DNA from 3 places in the Paenibacillus sp. GD4 genome. Region 1 is predicted to be linked to each of the others. Evidence: riboswitches for the same ligand, from Rfam matches in the RefSeq annotation. Region 1 holds a riboswitch; each other region holds the start of a gene.
The links. A riboswitch is a leader RNA that binds a small molecule or an ion and turns the genes downstream of it on or off. The one in region 1 is predicted to bind cyclic di-AMP.

Region 1 (6,401 bases):
TCCATAGAAAAAACATTCGGAACGAATCACGAAAATTGGTCCTGCCGCATTGTCCTTGAAGAGGATACGGAGGTGAACCAGGTTCTCAGACGGGTCGCGCCTGACTTTCCCGAGAGGGTTGCCGGCGTGATCGCCAAAACCTATCATAAAGAAATTGTGGTTAGTCTCGTATCAAGTCAGCTGGATGCGGACCGAATGGATTATTTGCTTAGGGATGCGTATTTTACCGGAGTGAATTACGGCACCTTCGACCTGGAAAGAATTCTTCGTGTCATGCGGCCTTACCGCGGGCATATGGTGGTGAAGGAAAGCGGAATGCATGCGGTGGAGGACTATCTGATGTCCCGTTACCAAATGTACTGGCAGGTTTATTTTCACCCGGTTACCCGCAGTGCTGAGGTGGTTCTTCACAAAGTTTTCCAAAGGGCCAAACAGCTCTACGAAGAGGGATATCGCTTCCGATTCATGGTTTCCCCGCTGCTACGGCTGTTCCGTCAAGAGCTGACGGTGGCTGATTACCACATGCTGGATGAAGCGCTGATGCAAGCGGTTCTCATGCAATGGACGTTTGAAGAGGACGGCATCCTTGCGGATCTTTCCTCACGGTTCCTGAGCCGCAACCTGTTCAAGTATGTGACGTTGGAACGCATGGATGCTTCATTAGTAGAGGCATTGCGGACACAGATGCAGCAGCTTGGCGTGGATCCTGCCTATTACCTTGAGATTGACTTCCCATCCGACCAATCCTATGATATTTATCGGCCGGGTGAGCAGGACGAAAAGCTTCCGATTCTTCTCTTGGACGAGAATGACAACCTGACGGAAATTTCCAGAAAATCCGAAATTGTTCGCTCCATCAGCGGAATCCAGATGGGGAAATACCATCTTTATTACCCGCAGGAGCTATTGCTGAATCACAGCCAGGCTCTGCAGCCCTCATTGAGGAAGCTCTTTGATTTGGAGTAATATCCATTATATAGAAAATACAAAAACAAGAACACAATGTGGCTGAACAGCCCCATGGGGAACGCCGGACTGGAATACACCTATATTGTAGAAACGTGAAGGAGAACTTTATGCTTACAGACACACATGCTCACTTGAACGCACCACAGTTCGATGAGGATCGACAAGAGGTGATCGGCCGCGCATTAGCAAATGGCGTCACCCGTATAATCAATATCGGCTTTAACCGTGAGACGATTCCGACTTCCCTTGCGTTGGCGGAGCAATATGACTTCATCTATACAGCGGTCGGCTGGCATCCGACGGATGCGGCGGACATGCAGCCAGGCGATCTTGAATGGATTGAGGAGCTTTGCCGGCACCCTAAGGTAGTAGCAATCGGTGAAATCGGACTGGATTACTATTGGGATAAGAGCACGAAGGATATTCAGCTTCGCATCTTTCGCGATCAAATAAGATTGGCACGCAAAGTGGGAAAGCCCATTGTGATCCATAACCGGGATGCGCATCAGGATGTCGTTCAGGTGCTTCGTGAGGAAAAAGCTGCGGAGGTAGGGGGCGTGATGCACTGTTATTCCGGCAGCTGGGAAATCGCCAAGGAGTGCCTGGATATGAATTTTTATATCTCGTTCGGAGGGCCGGTCACCTTCAAAAATGCCAAGCAGCCGAAGGAGGTGCTCGAGAAAGTTCCGCTCGAACGTCTGCTCATTGAGACGGATGCTCCTTACCTCACTCCGCACCCGTTTCGGGGCAAACGGAACGAATCGGCATATGTCCGGTACGTTGCCGAGGCCGCGGCGGAAATCAAGGGAATTAGTACGGAGGACCTAGGAAGGATAACATCCGACAATGCGTCCAAGCTTTTTAGACTAACCTAGATTAGGTGCACATTCGGCCACGCCCTTTTTTGTCGAAATAGGGATAAATGGAGCAAATTCGTGAAATCAAGAGATTTACGAAGAGGAAAGTATGTTTATTTGCAAAATACGGCTATAATAGCGAAAATCGGGTGAAATTAACCCTAATTTCACGAGTTTGTATACTTTACAACTCAGCCGTACCATCGTAAACTCAATATTAACTTAATACAAATTACCAAATTTCCAACATCGCTGAGTTTCCGTAAGGGAAACGGGGGAACCGCATCGCGTTATGCAGCAGCTAGTCCATATGACTGCAGACGCATTTTCAGGGGTGAATCTTAGAAGCCTCAGCAGCTTCTGAGTAGGGCAACTCTCATGTCCGAATCCGTCAGCTAACCTCGTAAGCGTTAAGAGAGAGGTAACAATTGTCGTGTGCTGCTTTTTCATTTTAGATTAAAATGAGAACAAGTCACGGGAAGGTTCCTCTTCTCTGGCTTGTTTTTTGTTGTCCACTTAGGGATATTCATCCCGGTCGATTCATACAAGTGAATCAAAGGAGGTGGGGACAAGGGCAAGTCTTAAGATCTGATGTTCAGATATAACGGTTGGACCTTGGTAATACCAAATAACCTTAGTCGCGTCAGATGAATCATGCAAAATAGTCGACGGCGGGGCTTTGAAGGAGGACCGAACAAGTGGGCGTTGTGACTCATGAACAAACCCATGTAAGACGATCATCCAGCATGACCTTCGCATTGCGATGGAAGCATGAAAACTTGCGTATGATTTCAGTTGCTGCGTTACTTTCATTCGCTATTGTCTTCATGTTCTTAATGATGTTGTACGGTACGGCCACTAAGCGCGTATCAATCGTTGTAGACGGTCAGGAGCAGACGTTCCAGACAAGGCATTCTGTTCTACAGCGCATACTGGATGAGCAAGGGATAGCCGTAAGCCAGAATGACAAGGTATCTCAGCCGCTGCAGGGTGCGGTCAAGTCGGGAGACCGTGTTGTCATCGAAAAGGCCATACCGGTTCAAGTTACGGCAGATGGAGAAACGAAGACGGTGTACACGGTCGCGAAGACAGTGGAAGCCGCGCTTGCCGAATCGAACATCGCCGTAGGGGAGCTCGATAAGGTGTCGCCGGGATTGGGAGAGCCATTATCGGGCGGTGCAGCCATCGAGATCGTTAGAGTGAAAAAAGAGACGGAAGAAATTACGGAATCGATTGCATTCGAGACCGTGAAGAAGAATGATCCCCAGCTGCTGAAGGGCAAAGAGCAAGTCGTACAGGAAGGTCAAGAGGGCGTTGTTCTGAAAACCAAGGAAAAAGTGTTTGAAGACGGTGTACTCGTAGCAGAGCAAATCGTCGATGAAAAGGTTCAGTCCGAGAGTATCAAGAAAATCGTAGCGGTAGGTACGAAAAACCCGGTGGTTGTGCTGTCGTCCGGCTCCCCCACTGTGGATCAGGTAACCAAAGCAGGCGTTACCTTCGGCTATAAGCAGGTAATCAATAACGTCACCGTAACAGCTTATACCGCCAGTGCCGTATCGACAGGGAAAAGTGCAGAGCACCCTCAATACGGAATAACTTCCTCAGGCACGAAAGTGACAGAAGGCCGAACCATTGCAGTGGATCCGAAGGTGGTTCCCATGGGCTGGTGGGTTTACATTGAAGGTATCGGATTCCGCCGTGCGGAGGATACCGGCAGCGCGATCAAGGGAAATATCATCGATCTTTACTTTGACAGCTTACAGAATGCCCAACGTTTTGGTACGAAACGAGGGTACACAATGTATATCATCGGACCGAAGAAGCCGACAGCAGATTAATTGTGATGGACGGGATCAAACCGCTTGCGTGTATGAGCTCAACAGCGAAAATGAGCGGATAGCCGCCCTGTATGCATTACGGCAGGGCAGGGCAGAATCATGATATAGATAATGTGGGAAAGAAGAGGCAATCGCTTGCGTCCGACAAGGCGCAGGTCCTCTTCTTTTTTCGCTTTTCATGAAAGAGGTTGAAGAAGCGCGTGATCAAGGAAATCATTGTGGTAGAGGGCAAGGATGACACGGTTGCCATCAAACGAGCCGTGGAAGCGGAGACGATCGAAACCGGGGGCTCCGCCATTAACCAAAGCGTCATCAAACGCATTAAGCTGGCCCAGCAAAGGCGCGGTGTGATTGTTTTCACGGATCCGGATCATGCCGGTGAGCGCATTCGCAAGATCATAGCCTCCCGAGTACCTGGCTGCAAGCATGCCTTCCTGACGCAGGAGGACGCAATGAGTAAAGGAGACATCGGTGTGGAGAATGCTTCGGTGGAAGCCATTCGCCGGGCTCTGGATAACGTTCGAACGGATTACGAGAGCAAGGCTACGGAAATTTCGTGGGAGGACCTTATGGACGCCGGGCTGATTGTTCACCCGCAAGCGGCGGACCGTCGCCTGAGGATGGGCAAGCTGTTAGGAATAGGCTACTGTAACGGTAAGCAGTTTTATAACCGGTGCCGGATGTTTCAAATCTCCCAAGAGGAGTTTCAGGCGGCGCTTGAGCAATTTTACAAAGAGACAGGAGAGCTGCAGCAGTGAGCAAAGAAGGACAAGCGGTCGAGGATATCGCTTCACCTAAACGAACGAAGGAATTAATGCAGAAATACGGCTTTACTTTAAAGAAAAGCCTGGGACAGAACTTTCTGATCGATCAGAATGTGCTGAATAAAATTGTATCCGCCGCAGAGCTTACAGCGGACAAAGGGGCGCTGGAAATCGGACCCGGAATCGGCGCGCTCACGCAGCAGCTGGCGAAGAGGGCCGGCAAGGTGGTTGCCGTAGAGATCGACCAGCGCCTCTTGCCGATGCTTGCCGAAACGCTGGAACCCTATCCCCATGCGGCTGTAGTGCATGGCGATGTGCTGAAGCTGGATTTGAAGCAGCTGTTTCAGGAGCGGTTTCAGGATGTGGGTCCCGTTAGTGTCGTGGCTAATTTGCCCTACTACGTTACAACTCCGATCATCATGAAGCTTTTGGAGGACAAGCTGCCCCTGGAGAACATCGTTGTTATGATCCAGAAAGAGGTTGCCGATCGAATGGCGGCAAAGCCCGGTGGCAAGGAGTATGGAAGCTTGAGTATTGCGGTCCAATATTATTGCGAACCCGAGATTGTTACCATTGTTCCGCATACTGTGTTTATTCCCCAACCGAATGTGGACTCGGCCGTGATCAAGCTCAAGGTAAGGAAGGAGCCGCCTGTACAGGTAGAAAATGAAGCCTTCTTCTTCGACGTGGTTCAGGCCAGCTTCGTGCAGCGTCGCAAAACGATATATAACAACTTAAGCTCGAAGTATTTTACCAAAGAAACAAAGGATCAGCTGACGGCCGTTCTGGAGGAAGCGGGCATTGAGCCCTCCCGGCGGGGAGAGACGCTTTCCATTGCGGAATATGCCCGTCTTAGCACCATTCTGGCTCGCGTTCTGTGCAGATAAGGCGTTAGAGGGTAACATGTCGTAACGCAATGCACCATTTGCCTAGATCCGCCATACGATACACGAGGAGGCGATGAAGCCATGAAGCAGGGAGACCTGGTCACTCGGAAATCGTATGGCGGCGACGTCATTTTTAAGATTCAGGACATCAAGATGCAGCAAGCGATTCTTCGCGGAGTGGAGCTGCGATTAATGGCGGATGCGCCGATCCTGGATCTTGAGCCTACAACGGCAGAATACACACAAAATCTATCAGGAATGCGGCCGCATTGGGCCGAATCCATGCGCAGGAACCAAGTGGTCCCCGCGATGACTCCAGGCATAACGGGGAAGGGCACATCCGGTTATTTTGAAATGCCGGGTAAGGTGCTGCATCTGGACGGAGACGCATCCTATTTACGCAAATGCATGGCGCTGTACGGTGAGCTGCGGGTACCCGTAGAAGGATACTATGTACCTGAAGCCAATATGGCGGAAGCACTGTACCGGCTGCTCCCACAGGTTCGTCCCGATATCGTCGTCATCACGGGACACGATGGCATTCTGAAGCATAGGAACGGGCAGGACATTTCTCAATTAAGCAGCTATAAAAATTCACATAATTTCGTTAATGCGGTTCGTGTTGCGCGGCAGTATGAGAAAAACCGCGATACCTTGGTTGTGGTTGCAGGGGCCTGCCAATCCCACTTTGAGGCTTTGCTGCAAGCAGGGGCCAATTTCGCGAGCTCTCCGGCACGCGTCTTGATACATGCACTGGACCCGCTATGTATTGCTGCTAAGCTGGCTTTTACACCGATTCAGGAAACCGTAAACCTGGTGGACGTGATTAGCTTGACGCATAGCGGACTTGAAGGGCTCGGAGGGTTGGAAACCAAGGGGAGCTACCGCAGAGGTGTGCCCAGAATTACGTATTCTAGTACAAAATAAGCGCCTTAGGGCGTTTTTTTTTTGTAAATATCGACAAATATGTGAACATGGCAAGCCGGAATTTGCCTAAAAACCCGCTGTTACAAGGATTTTTACCGTTGACAACAAGATTGTCATACTGCTATAATTATCGGTTTAAATTGACATACTATATCCATT
Region 2 (6,401 bases), 1.1 Mb from region 1:
CAGCGGATCAAGTGCGCTAAAGGCCTCATCCATAAGCAAAATATCGGGATCGTTCGCCAGCGCTCTGGCAAGGCCAACCCGCTGCTGCATGCCTCCGCTCAGCTGATCCGGGTAGCTTCCGGCCCAAGCCTCAAGTCCGACCAGCTGCAGTGCCTGCTCCGCTTTCCTCAGACGCTCCTTCTTCTCCATCCCCTGGATCTCCAGGCCGAAGGCGGCATTCTCCAGAATCGTTCGGTGAGGAAGCAAGGCGAACTTCTGAAATACCATGCTGATTTTCTTGCGCCGGACCTCGCGCAGCTGCTCCTGACTCATCTGCATCAGATCCTGTCCGTGAACATAAATGCTTCCCCTTGTCGGCTCAATAAGCCTGTTAAACAGCCGGACCAGCGTCGATTTCCCGCTTCCGGACAAGCCCATAATGACGAAGATCTCGCCAGGCTCGATCGACAGCTGAACCCGGTTCACCCCGACGGTCTGCTTTGTTTCCTTCAATATCTTCTCTTTACTCCAGCCTTTCTCAAGATACGGAAACACCTTATCCGGTTCGTTTCCGAACACCTTGGAAAGCTCTTTAACCTCAATGACGGCCAAGGTAACACCCCATTCCAGTTCATTTCCAGTTCTGACCCTAGTCTATCGTACAAGAAAACAAAGTGTCAACCGTTCATTTCGTTTGTATCGTTTGTACAGAAAATACTGTACAGGGTTATCCTTTGTTTTCTTCCCGTTTCCTCCGTAATGCTTACCTAGTTCTTTCTTTACTTTGTGTTTTCTGTTACTTACAATAAGGCTAATATGTCGAAACTCAGATTTAGACAAACACCGACAGGAGTGGATCAAGGTGTTCACCGAATTGACTGGTTTATCCGCAGAACATGAACAGTCGATTCAAAAGGCGCGCAAACGCATTATTGAATCAGTGGGCAAGAACATGGACTTATACGGCATCACGCTATCTACCGGACTATTATATGGATTGATGTTTTTTCAAGATAAACCGATGACTCTCGATGCCATGGGTGAAGCCATGGAGATGAGCAAAACGAGCATGAGCACGGGAATCCGAACCCTTGTTGATTTAAAGATGGTCAATAAGGTATGGGAGAAGGGGTCGCGGAAGGATCAGTACGAGGTGGAACGGGATTGGCATCAGACCTTTGCCGATTTCTTCGTCATTAAGTGGCGCAAGGCGGTTGAAATGAACCTGACCGCTCTGCGGAAATCGCTAAACGAGCTGACGGCGCTTGCCGGCAAGCACCCGGAGGACGAGACGCTGCAGTCTTATCTTCGCGGAGATATCGAGAAGATCAACCAAGCCATCGCCTACTATATGTGGCTCGACCGGTTGATCGATACCTTGGAATCGGGAGAAATCTACAAGCTTGTCCCGAAGGAAAACGAGTAATAAAACAAGAAGCAGGCTGTCCGCCTAACGTTAAGACGGAACAGCCTGCTTTGGTGTGCTCAAATATTGCTTTATTTTTCCCTATGCGCTTCTACAAGCTCGTACAGCGCCTCTCGGAATCTCCTTTCCTTCCTCCTCTTGAGCCGTTCCTCCTCATGAAGAGAAGTGTACAGCGAAACGCACATGAAGCCCATGATGACGGCGAAGGGCAGCGCCGTGACGATGGAGGCCGTCTGAAGTGCCTGAAGCCCTTGGCTAAGCAGCAGAACAAGTGCGATCAAGGATTGGGCAACCCCCCAAGCCACCTTAATCTTGGTGGAAGGGGTTAAGCTCCCTCCGGAGGTAAACATCCCGAGTACATAGGTAGCTGAATCTGCCGACGTAATAAAAAACGTAATAATCAGCAATGTGGCCAAAGCGCCCAAGATCTTGCCTAACGGCAAATGCCCCAAGGTTATGAACAAAGCGGAGGTCATATCCTTACTGACCGCTTGGGCAATAGGCAAGCCCTCCAGTACTTGCTGATGCAGCCCGACGCCCCCGAAGACGGAGAACCAAAGGAAGCTGAACAGACTGGGAATGAACAGCACACCCAGCACAAACTCCTTCACTGTCCGGCCGCGGGATACGCGGGCAATGAACATGCCGACAAACGGCGCCCACGCGATCCACCAAGCCCAATAGAATAGCGTCCAGTTGCTGACCCAGGTTGCTTGGGTAAAGGGTGTTAACCGCAAGCTCATCTGGATCAGGTTCTGCAGATAGCCCCCTAGCGTCACCGTGAAGGTATCGAGCAGAAACGAGGTGGGTCCGAGCACGAAGGTCGCGATCAGCAAGCCTAGAGCCACCAGCAGGTTGGCATTGCTCAGCATTTTGATCCCTTTGTCCAAACCTGTTGTTGCCGAAAGCATATACAGCACTGTAAGCACGGCAAGGATACCGATTTGGACACCTACTCCGTTCGGTACACCCCATAGAAACTGAAGCCCTCCGTTAATCTGGAGCGTGCCAAGACCAAGCGAGGTGGCCACCCCGAAGGCCGTTGCGATAACGGCAAGTATGTCAATAAGCTTCCCCAGTACCCCATCAACCCGGTCACCAAGCAGCGGATAAAAGGTATGGCTGATTAGACCCTTGCGTTTTTTACGGAATTGAAAATAAGCAAGCGCTACTCCGACGACGGAATAGATGGCCCATGGATGAAGTCCCCAATGAAAGAAAGCATATCGCATGGCAAGTCTGGCCGCCTCGGCGGACTGGCTCTCCGCTGCCTGAGGAGGGGACATGTAGTGGGACAGCGGCTCGGCCACTCCCCAGAAAACAAGCCCGATTCCCATCCCCGCGCTGAACAGCATGGCAAACCAGCTTACGTTGGAATACTCCGGCTCATCCTCGTCTTCGCCAAGACGGATGCCTCCGTACTTGCTGAACGCTAAATAAACGACAAAGATAAGAAATCCGAAGGCGGCGAACAAGTAAAACCAGCCGAAATTCGTCGTCGTATAAGCAAGAAATTCACTAGCCTGCTTCGCGAGACCGCTTGGATTCAAGCTGCCCCAGAGCACAAATAGGAGAATAATAACTGCCGCTATTGTAAAAACCATGGAAGCCTCCGTTTACCTTTTTACCATTTAAGGTATCCGCGGGCAATAGATGCTATTCGGATGCCTCATTTCCTTATCGGAACATCGGGGAGTTCATTAACAAATACAATCCCGCTTGCTTTTTTGCCGGGCTTAGTCCAATGCTTCTCGCTTCCGGGAAGATCGTCGAACCAGGCCGCATCCGAAGGACAGTCCAGCATCATGAATTTCCCATATTCCCCGTCGCGGGATTGATGGTACTTTAAATAGGCTTTGCCTGATTCGATAGCTAGTATTTCGATTTTACCGGAGGTATGGCTCATGTATAGGCGAACCCGCTTCCCGAGCCCCGATGTCCTGGCCTTCGCTTCCTCCACGATCCGGTAAACCCGCTCCAACGGCAGTACAAATTCCCGATTTCCCGTTACGGGACGATTGATGAAAAAATAATATGGCGTCACACCGGCCCAGGACAGCTTGTCGAGCAGCTCCCCAAGGATCACAGGGTCATCATGATTGATGTGAGCCATAACGTAAATTCGCTTCTCCGGAGTGGAATACATGTGGATTGTATCTAATAATTCCTGGTCCTCATAAATGCGCATCGGATTAAATACAGGAATTTTGGAGCCTAACCGTATAATCTTTACATGCTCAATCTGTCTGAGTCGCTCCAGGATCTTAGCCAACTTGGCGGTTGCAAGAATCAAGCTGTCTCCGCCGGTGAGAAGCACGTTATTAATCTCAGGATGCTTTGCAATATAGTTGATGCCCGGGCTGACATCCGACATCATAAAAAAACAGCCCATGGTCACCTAATTGCAAATCTGCCATTATACACGCGAAAGCATGGCTTCCGAGCGCCGATAATTGCACATCTGCGATTACACTGGTCATGAAACACGAAAAACCAACCTTCCTTCCCGCCCAATTGCAGATTTGCAACTATAATCGCGAAACCTGCCCATCGAGCAACAGTAATCGCACATCTGCTATTACATAGGCTTTAAAACAAGAAAAAACTCACCATGCTTGGTGGCTTTGCCTTCTTTTCCGCTTTTCAAAAGAGCAAAACAAAAAAAGACCCTTTGCTCATGAAAAAGGCTTCGTCTTACAGGACGAAAGTTCCCCCTATTCTCATGGGCACGGGTCTCCCGGAAAGCACAAAAAGACCCGATGCGTCGGGTCAATTCACACATTGAGTATGCATAGGCATGCAAACAATTGTTGACCCATCTACTGCTGACGAGGTTAGCTGCCGGGCTCGGGGAAAGATGGTTCCCTACATCGATGACTTCATGATTCGCCCCAACAACATTGGTTCCCCCGATTTCCGACGATGTCGGAAATTAAGCGTACACTTATGTTACAAAATAAGGAAAACATTGTCAGCCCTTAGACGTCTCCCTTCTCAAAACAAGACTGCGGCATCGAGTCCGCAGTCTTGTTCCGCTTACACGCGTGTTATTCTCGTCCAAAAGCCGCCCTTGAAGTTCTTGGGCTCATGGGAAATGATGAACGCCTTAGGTGCAAGCTCCTCTATCGTGTGCATGAGCTTGCGGGCGTTGCGGCGCCGCACCAGGACCTGCATCACAAGGCGCTTGCCGTCCCGTCCGTCCGCCGGCCATGTCGTTACTCCGTAGCCATGATCCCTCAGCTCGTTAGGAAGCTTGGATTCTAAGGAATCCACGATCACCTGCACCACCAGATAGCCTAATGCCAGCGCTTCTTCGATGCGGCTTCCGAGATACACACCAAGGCCAAAGCCGATGCAGTAAGCAGCCATATTCCATGGATTGTTCATGTTCTGAAGCACCAGATTCAAGCCCAGCAGGTAGATGAATACTTCAGCCATAGAAAGGAAGGAAGCCAGGAGGGTTCTGCCTTTGATGACCAAGATTAGCCGTAATGTGAAAGTAGAAACATATGCGATGTTTATGGCAATGATCGATCCGATTAAAGGCAGCGAGATCATAGGCGCTACCTTTCTGCGATATATCCGGGTCTTGGCGCTTGCCCGGAGTACGGAGCAACGAGACGATTCGTCTCGCTGTTGTACACCAGAAATACGTTGCTCCGGGGCATCGGAGAGATGTTGCTGTTCGAGCCGTGCATTATGTTGCAATCAAACAGCACGATCGACCCGGCCTTCCCGACAGGAGTATGGATGCCGTGCTCCCGCACCAGCTTCGTAAGGCTGTCCTGATCGGGAACGCCGTACTCCTGGCGGCGGAGCGACTCCTTATAATGCTGGTCCGGCGTTTGCCCCACGCACGAGATGAAGGTTCGATGAGATCCCGGCACTACCATCAGGGGGCCGTTGTAATCATAGTTATCCTCTAAGGCGATGGAGCAGCTGAGCGCCCTCATTCGGGGCATGCCATCCTCCACATGCCAGGTTTCGAAATCCGAGTGCCAGTAGAACTCCTTGCCCGTAAACCCCGGCTTAAAGTTAATCCGGGACTGATGAACGTACGTGGGCCCGCCCAGCAAATAATCGACGATCCCCTTGACCCGCGGATGCTCGGCAAGCTGCTTGAAGAGATCATTATGCTGATGCACGGCGAAGATCGATCGGACCTCTTCGCTGCCCGGCTCGCGAATCACTTCCTTCGCTTCGGAATGCCGGCCCTCCTTCCAGAGACGCTTCAGCTCGTTTTTAAATTCGGCAATTTCCCCTTCCGCAAAAAAGCTGTCGAGAAACAAATAGCCGTTCTGCTCATAAAATTCGGATTGGATACGGCTGATCGGCGCATCCGGCGACCAGGCAGAATATACAACGGGATCCTTACGTTCGATCCATTCGGGGTACTCCCGAACTCGGGATGGATATACATCGGCAGTAGCGTCCGCTTGCGTCAAATGATTGGCTGAAGTCATGCTCGTATCCTCCTTAAAATTGGGTTCGAATGTTAGCTGGTAAGCAGCGGATAGGTCCCCTGCTCGTCGTGCACCTCTCGTCCTACAAGAGGCGGATTGAACACACAGATCATGCGCAGCTGGGATTGTGCGCGCAAGTAGTGCTTCTCGTTTCCGTTCAGCGCATAGAACATTCCTGCCCGAATCGGGTACGTCTCTCCCCCGATCACCTCGATTTCGCCCTCCCCCTCGATGCAGTAGACGGCCTCCAAGTGATTCTGATACCAGATCAAGGTTTCCGTTCCCGCCTTAATCAGCGTATCGTTCATTGAGAATCCCATGCCGTCCTTCTGCAGAAGCAACCTTCTTGAGTTCCACGTCTCGGTATCCACATCGTCCTTCGTTCCCAGCACCTGCTCCAAATGCTTTACGATCATGTCGTTTCCTCTCCCTTGTCCTCAGTTATCGTTCTTCTTTGCCTGCCGCCTAGCCAGCTCCCGGAACCCTTCAGCCAGAAGGCGAAGTCCTTGTTCCAGCACCTCAGCTTCAATCGT
Region 3 (6,401 bases), 1.1 Mb from region 1:
GGCGGACGGCAAGAAGCTGAAGCTGGCTTATGTCGCTTGGGACTCCGAAATCGCCAGCACGAATGTCGTGAAGCTGGTGCTGGAAGAGCGTTTGGGCTACAAGGTTGATATGATGCAGGTAGAGGCAGGACCGATGTGGGCCGGGATTGCCGGCGGAGACGCAGATGCCATTGTAGCCGCGTGGCTGCCGACAACGCATCAGGACTACTATGATAAGTACAAGGGCAAATTCGAGGATCTCGGCCCGAATCTGAACGGCACCAAGATCGGCCTGGTCGTTCCTTCCTATATGAATATCGATTCGATTGAAGATTTGCAGAAAAAATAAACGGTAACGGGCCGGCCTTGTCAGCAGATGATTTTGTTGATAAGGCCGGCCTTTTTGTTCGGCTAGCGCAACGAAGCATACCAGTCCAGCGTCGCTTGCAGGGAAGTCTCCCAAGGAGACGAGATGTCGCCGAACGTCCGGAAAAACTTGGAGCTGTCGACGACATAAGGCTGCTCGAAGGCATACATCATTTCCATCGATTCGCGGGCTTCCTTGATGAACAGGCCCCCGATCGCGATCATGACTCGACCCATCGAGCGGATCTTAGGCTGCTTCCCGGCTAAACGGTATGCCAGCTCCGCCACCTGCCGCGGGGTCATCGTAGGAGCATTCGGCACATGCCAAGCCTGACCATAGGCGGATTCGGTTTCTCCCAGCAGCACGAGCGACTTCCCAAAGTCACCTATATAGGTGAAGGTATGTGGAAGATCAATATGGCCGATCAGGGAGCACGCTTTTCCCTGCAAAAGGGCAGGGAACACCCGGGAACCAAGAGTTGAGCCAAGCACATAAGGACCGAAAAAATCGGAGCCCCGGCCGATAACGGTCTGCAGATTGCCTTTTTGGTGCAGACCTAGCACATATCGGGCCACCTCGCTTCGTACTTTTCCCTTCCGGGTCGTCGCAGCGTAGGGGAGCTCCTCGTGGATTGAGCCAACGGTTTGGCCGTACATGTAAAGGTTGTCCCCGAGGACCAGCTTTGCTCCCGTCCGCATCACTCCTTCAGCGATGCTTCGGATCAGCGAAGGAAACTTCTGCGGCCACTCATGGTATGGAGGCTGCACGCAAACATATACGACACGGGCTCCGCGGCAGCAGGCTTCCACCTCCTCCACGGCGTAAGCATTGCAGCGTACAACCTCCACATCTCCGGGAAGGCCGGATGCTTTACCGCTGGTATTTGCCATTCTCACCTTACGGCCATAGCCTAGCAGCTCTACCATCACAGAGCGGCCTAAAGGACCGGTTCCAAAAATCAAATCAAAGGGTTGGTTGTTCATCTGTTTACACCTCTTTCCGTTAATTAAATACCGTTCAATAATGGGGCGAAAAAATTACGCAAGCCCCCTGGAGAGCATACGTACCTGAACCTCGGCAAGTGAACGGACATCCTCAAACGATTGCTGCGAGTGCAGAAAGAACTGCACGAAGCCGCGGATCGAGATGAACAGCGCCCAAATTTTCTGCATAAGCTGGGGATCTGTTCCGGGCAGCTCTGACGTCTTCAGCACAGCGGCGGCGAATTGGTCGTAGCTACGTGCGGAGTAAGGCTGAGAATACTTCATCAGCTCGGGATCGGCAATCAGGAACATAATCTCGAAGGCGTGACGATTGTCCAAACCAAATCGAATAAATTCAATCAGAATGGTCTCCAGCGGAGAGAGTGAAGGGTGGGGCGGTCCGGCGAGGGTGCCGGCCAGCAGGGCGTCAAGTCGTGCAAAGTCCTCAGCTACGATGAGACTGAACAGCTCGGCTTTTTCCTTAAAGTGATAGTAAAAAGCCCCCGGTGTGTAGCCAAGCTCTTCGGCAATCGCCCGCATGGAGATCGCGTGATAGCCTTTGCGGGCAAACAAGGCTCGTGCCGCATCCACGATCCGTTCGCGACTAAGCTCCTTATCGACGGCCTTTCTAGGGGTCATGCCTGTCGCTCCTTTTAATTGAATGGTGTTTAAATATAGAAATATCATATTATCGCCATGCTGTCAAACCATTCCAGATCATAAGTTACTTGAAAAAAGTTGACGACGCTTTCAAACGTTGTGTATGATAGAGTTACGCTTAATTTCCGAGCCTGCTCGGAAAGCGGGGGAACCAGATCTTTTGGGGCGAATCACATCGTCACTCGTGTAGGGAACCATCTTTCCCGAGCCCGGCAGCTAACCTCGTCAGCAGTAGATGGGTCACAATCCTTGGCAATTGCGCATATTTGTGCACTTCGTTGACCCGCGAATGGGTCTATTTGCGTCTATATGTACCCTAGACCCATGATTCTTGTAAGGTCTTCCGCAGCATATCGCGGACCTTTCACGGATACGGGTCTTTTTTAACGTTAAAGAATGTTAAAGTTGGCTAAAGCTTTAAAGCACTGCAACATTCTTTACCAAGAAAACCTACCACTGAAACGCGGTCGCTCATCTTTGAAAGACCTCGATAGAGGTTTTCTTATTTTATCCTATAAGGGGGACGGTTCATGAAGCAGCGATTAACGGCAAGCCAGCTTCAGCAGCTCTCCGAGGGACAGGTCGAACAGCTGCGAAGTCTTTGGACTCCTCAGGAGGGAGATTATATTTACACCAGTGGACAGGAGGAAATGGTTTATTACCTGAACGGTCTCGTGAAGACGAAATCGCTTCCCCTTTTTTCCATTGGGCAGCTGTTGGAGCTATTACATGAACGTCAGCCTTCGATGCGGGTCCAAGCCGTCAACGGGGAGTGGAGGGCAGCAACCTCACGGTATGAATGGACGGCCTCCGAATTATGCGATGCTTTATGGGAGGCGTTGAAGCAGGAATTGAATGTGGATGGCATGGAACCTCAAACGGAATGCGTGTAGAGAGAAGCTGCAGCTGCGGTATGATTGGTTCGAGCGATTTCTAAGCGGGCCCCCGGTTACTGTGATTCGTGACGGGAAACGGCAACGATTGAAACAAACGGCCAGTTGGGGTATGAACTTACGGATGACGCAAAGCCGGTAACGATGAAGCAAATGAGGGAACTGCTTCAAACTTTTTTTTCCGATAAAGAGGGAAACCTTCAAGGACAAGGGAGCAGGGGAAACAATTTGTTTGAGGAAGTGCAATCCGGAGAAGGACATGCCAAACGAAGCCGGCTGCAGTAGGAGTACCGGCGTATGATTTTTGTCACAGCATTTTCGGGTGGTTCTGCTACGATGAAGCTATCAAGCTGATAAGGAGCGATTTCCTATGGCATTTCAGAACATATTGGTAGCGTATGATCAATCGGAGCTTTCCCGCAAAGCGCTCGATAAAGCAGTAAAGCTGGCGGGGGAGAACGGAGCGAATCTGTATATCGTCCATGTATATCAGCCTCCTGCCATCCTAGTGAGCCATCCTCTGGCTACTTTTCCGTCTACGTATCTTGACGATGCGGAGGGAGCCTTCAAGTCGGTAAAACAAGAGCTTCAGGAGCAGGCGGAGAAGATTCCGAAAGCCAGCGTAGCTTTGCTTAGCGGACATCCGGCCAAGGCACTGCTGGATTATGCTTATGACAAGCAATGCGATTTGATCGTTATGGGAAGCCGCGGCCTCGGAGGACTGCAAGAGCTGGTTTTGGGCAGCGTGAGCCACTCCGTCGTACAGCAATCAAAGATTCCTGTGCTTGTCATTAAATAAAGAGGATATCGTTTTGTCACATCCTGATCCTGCACTAAGTGACAAGATTCACATGTTCCCTTCGCCTCCGAAGGTATAATCGCAGTAGAAAGTGATTATATCTTGGGAGGTTTTTTTATGGGACGAAGCGGCTTTGATCTATCAGGTAAGGTTGCCATCGTTACGGGAGCCAGCACGGGACTTGGCCAAGGCATGGCACTGGCGTTAGCGGAAGCCGGAGCCGACATCGTCGGTGTGGACTATGTGGAAATGCCGGATACGAGAGCGAAGATCACAGCAATAGGGAGGGCTTTCTTAGAGATCCAGGCCAATCTGATGAGCCTTGAGCCGATTGATAGAATTATAGAAAAGGCGCTGGAAACCTTCGGTCACGTCGATATTTTAGTGAATAACGCAGGGATTATACGCAGAGCGGATGCGATTGATTTTACCGAGAAGGATTGGGACGACGTGCTGAACATCAACCTGAAGACCGTCTTCTTCTTCAGCCAAGCGGCTGTAAAGCAGTTTCTGCAGCAAGGCACCGGCGGCAAAATCATTAATGTAGCGTCTATGCTTTCTTTCCAAGGAGGCATTCGCGTACCTTCCTATACGGCGAGCAAAAGCGGCGTGATGGGTATCACCCGGGCCATGGCTAACGAATGGGCCAAATTCGATATCCAGATTAATGCCATTGCGCCTGGTTACATGGCGACGAATAACACAGCTCCGATCCGTGCCGATGAAGAGCGCAGCAAGTCGATTCTGGATCGGATCCCGGCCGGACGCTGGGGAACTCCGGAGGATTTGGCGGGTCCCGTTGTGTTCTTGGCTTCCCCCGCGTCCAATTATGTGAATGGATATACGGTAGCGGTGGACGGCGGCTGGTTAGCACGGTAATCGGCTATAAAAAAAGGCGCTCCCCATGGACGCCCCTTGCATAAAATAACGAGTGACCAAACGTTATCGGTTATTCTGATGCGAAGGGATGAAGGACAACATCATGGGGAACGCGCAGATTTTGGTTCCGCGTGCGGTGCTTGAGGCTTATGTACGCGCGGTATTTGCAGGCGCTGGCCTCGAGGATGCCGACGCGGCGATTATCGCGAGGCATCTGACCCTTGCGAATATGCGGGGAGTCGAGTCTCACGGCGTCAGCAGGGTGGATATCTATACGAGAAGACTGGAGGCCGGGCTGGAGTCGAAGAAGCTGCAGATGAACATCGAGAAGGAGACCGACTCCAGCCTGCTGATTCATGGCGGCCATAGCCTGGGGATCCTGCTTGCGACGAAGGGAATGGAGCTTGCGGTAGCGAAAGCCAAGGCTACAGGGATTGCAGTTGTAGGGATCAAGCATTCGGCCCATTGCGGGATGCTGGCCGACTATGCGGGATACGCCGCAGAGCACGATTGCATCGCCTTCGCCACAACGAATGCGCCAGCCTACATGGCGCCTTGGGGCGGTAAGCGGGCGTATTTTGGGACAAATCCCCTATGCTATGCCGTACCTGCAGGAGAGGAGCCCGCGATCGTATTCGATATGGCGACCAGCATGGTTGCGCGCGGGAAGCTGGTAGTAGCTCAGCAGAACGGTCAATCGATCCCGCTGGGATGGGCCATAGCGAAGGACGGCAAGCCTACTACGGATCCGGCGGCCGCACTGAACGGAGGGCTTGTCCTGCCGCTTGGCGGAGCCAAAGGCTACGGACTTGCCGTGCTGGTTGATATTTTGTCGGGACTTTTCACGGGTGCAGCCTTCGGTCCTTACATCGGACATTTATACGATGATCTGGACAGGAATCAGGAGGTAGGGCAATTTTTCTGGTTGATGCGGGCAGATTTGTTCGAGGACTTGGCAGTGTTTAAAGGGCGTGTCGACCGGATGATTCGCGAGGTTCGTCTGGTTCCCCTGGCGGAAGGCTTCGAGAGGATCTATCTGCCGGGGGAGATCGAGCAGGAGCTGGCGGCGAAGCGGGAACGAAACGGCATTCCGCTCGGTTCCGCACTAGTGAAGGAACTGCAGGAGGTAGGCAAAAAATACGGGGTTGCGAGTCCATTTTAAACATGACAAAGACACCCTGCTTCGATTGCGGAGCAGGGTGTCTTTATTTGTGCCATTTTAGAAGCTCTTGGCTGCTTGACGAGCTTTTTCAATCGCTTTTTCCTTGATGGATTGGGCTTGGTCCGGCATGGCCGCCATCCCCTCCACGAAGATGCCTTCGAACGACGGAACGCCATGGAACTGCATGATTTTGCCTAAGTAGCTGTGTCCGGATTCGAACGCCGCCGCAGGCCCTTCGGAATAAATACCGCCGCTCGCTTGAATGTGAATTGCTTTCTTATCGCCGAGGAGGCCGACCGGTCCGTTCTCGGTATACTTAAACGTTTTGCCGGCAATACAGATCGCGTCAATGTAGGCCTTCATCACTGGAGGGAACGAGAAGTTCCACATCGGCGACACATATACGTATTTGTCTGCTGCGACATATTGCTCGACCAGCTCGTTTAAACGGGAAACCTTTCGCTGCTCTTCGCCGGACAGCTGATCGAATGAGGAGCCGCTGCGCAGCTTGCCCCAGCCGCTGAAAACGTCGACGTCGATGTGAGGAACGTCCATTTTGTATAAATCCAGTGTGATGACTTCGTCTTGCGGATGAGCTTCGCGGTACGCCTCGATGAAGGCTTTACCGACCGCCATACTATAGGATACTTGGTCGTCATGCGGATGAGCCGTAATATAA

Region 2: another riboswitch for cyclic di-AMP. It lies ahead of RAC89_RS16325 (KamA family radical SAM protein); the one in region 1 lies ahead of RAC89_RS10865 (resuscitation-promoting factor).
Region 3: another riboswitch for cyclic di-AMP. It lies ahead of RAC89_RS16365 (hypothetical protein); the one in region 1 lies ahead of RAC89_RS10865 (resuscitation-promoting factor).

Annotation. Positions count from the first base shown of each region.
Region 1 is NZ_JAVCYK010000001.1:2,306,158-2,312,558, reverse strand. It holds gene RAC89_RS10875 (HD domain-containing protein) at 1-966, shown strand, start outside; gene RAC89_RS10870 (TatD family hydrolase) at 1,077-1,844, shown strand; cyclic di-AMP (ydaO/yuaA leader) riboswitch at 2,067-2,252, shown strand; gene RAC89_RS10865 (resuscitation-promoting factor) at 2,525-3,664, shown strand; gene rnmV (ribonuclease M5) at 3,865-4,422, shown strand; gene rsmA (16S rRNA (adenine(1518)-N(6)/adenine(1519)-N(6))-dimethyltransferase RsmA) at 4,479-5,315, shown strand; gene yabG (sporulation peptidase YabG) at 5,397-6,242, shown strand.
Region 2 is NZ_JAVCYK010000001.1:3,371,879-3,378,279, reverse strand. It holds gene proV (glycine betaine/L-proline ABC transporter ATP-binding protein ProV) at 1-591, opposite strand, end outside; gene RAC89_RS16335 (GbsR/MarR family transcriptional regulator) at 842-1,405, shown strand; gene RAC89_RS16330 (glycine betaine uptake BCCT transporter) at 1,477-3,009, opposite strand; partial or broken gene RAC89_RS16325 (KamA family radical SAM protein) at 3,075-3,779, opposite strand; cyclic di-AMP (ydaO/yuaA leader) riboswitch at 4,214-4,354, opposite strand; gene RAC89_RS16320 (DUF2179 domain-containing protein) at 4,442-4,963, opposite strand; gene thpD (ectoine hydroxylase) at 4,969-5,868, opposite strand; gene RAC89_RS16310 (ectoine synthase) at 5,901-6,284, opposite strand; gene ectB (diaminobutyrate--2-oxoglutarate transaminase) at 6,306-6,401, opposite strand, start outside.
Region 3 is NZ_JAVCYK010000001.1:3,380,315-3,386,715, forward strand. It holds gene RAC89_RS16350 (glycine betaine ABC transporter substrate-binding protein) at 1-328, shown strand, start outside; gene RAC89_RS16355 (Rossmann-fold NAD(P)-binding domain-containing protein) at 391-1,329, opposite strand; gene RAC89_RS16360 (TetR/AcrR family transcriptional regulator) at 1,384-1,968, opposite strand; cyclic di-AMP (ydaO/yuaA leader) riboswitch at 2,095-2,235, shown strand; gene RAC89_RS16365 (hypothetical protein) at 2,520-2,882, shown strand; gene RAC89_RS16370 (universal stress protein) at 3,253-3,681, shown strand; gene kduD (2-dehydro-3-deoxy-D-gluconate 5-dehydrogenase KduD) at 3,799-4,560, shown strand; gene RAC89_RS16380 (Ldh family oxidoreductase) at 4,664-5,722, shown strand; gene RAC89_RS16385 (FMN-dependent NADH-azoreductase) at 5,780-6,401, opposite strand, start outside.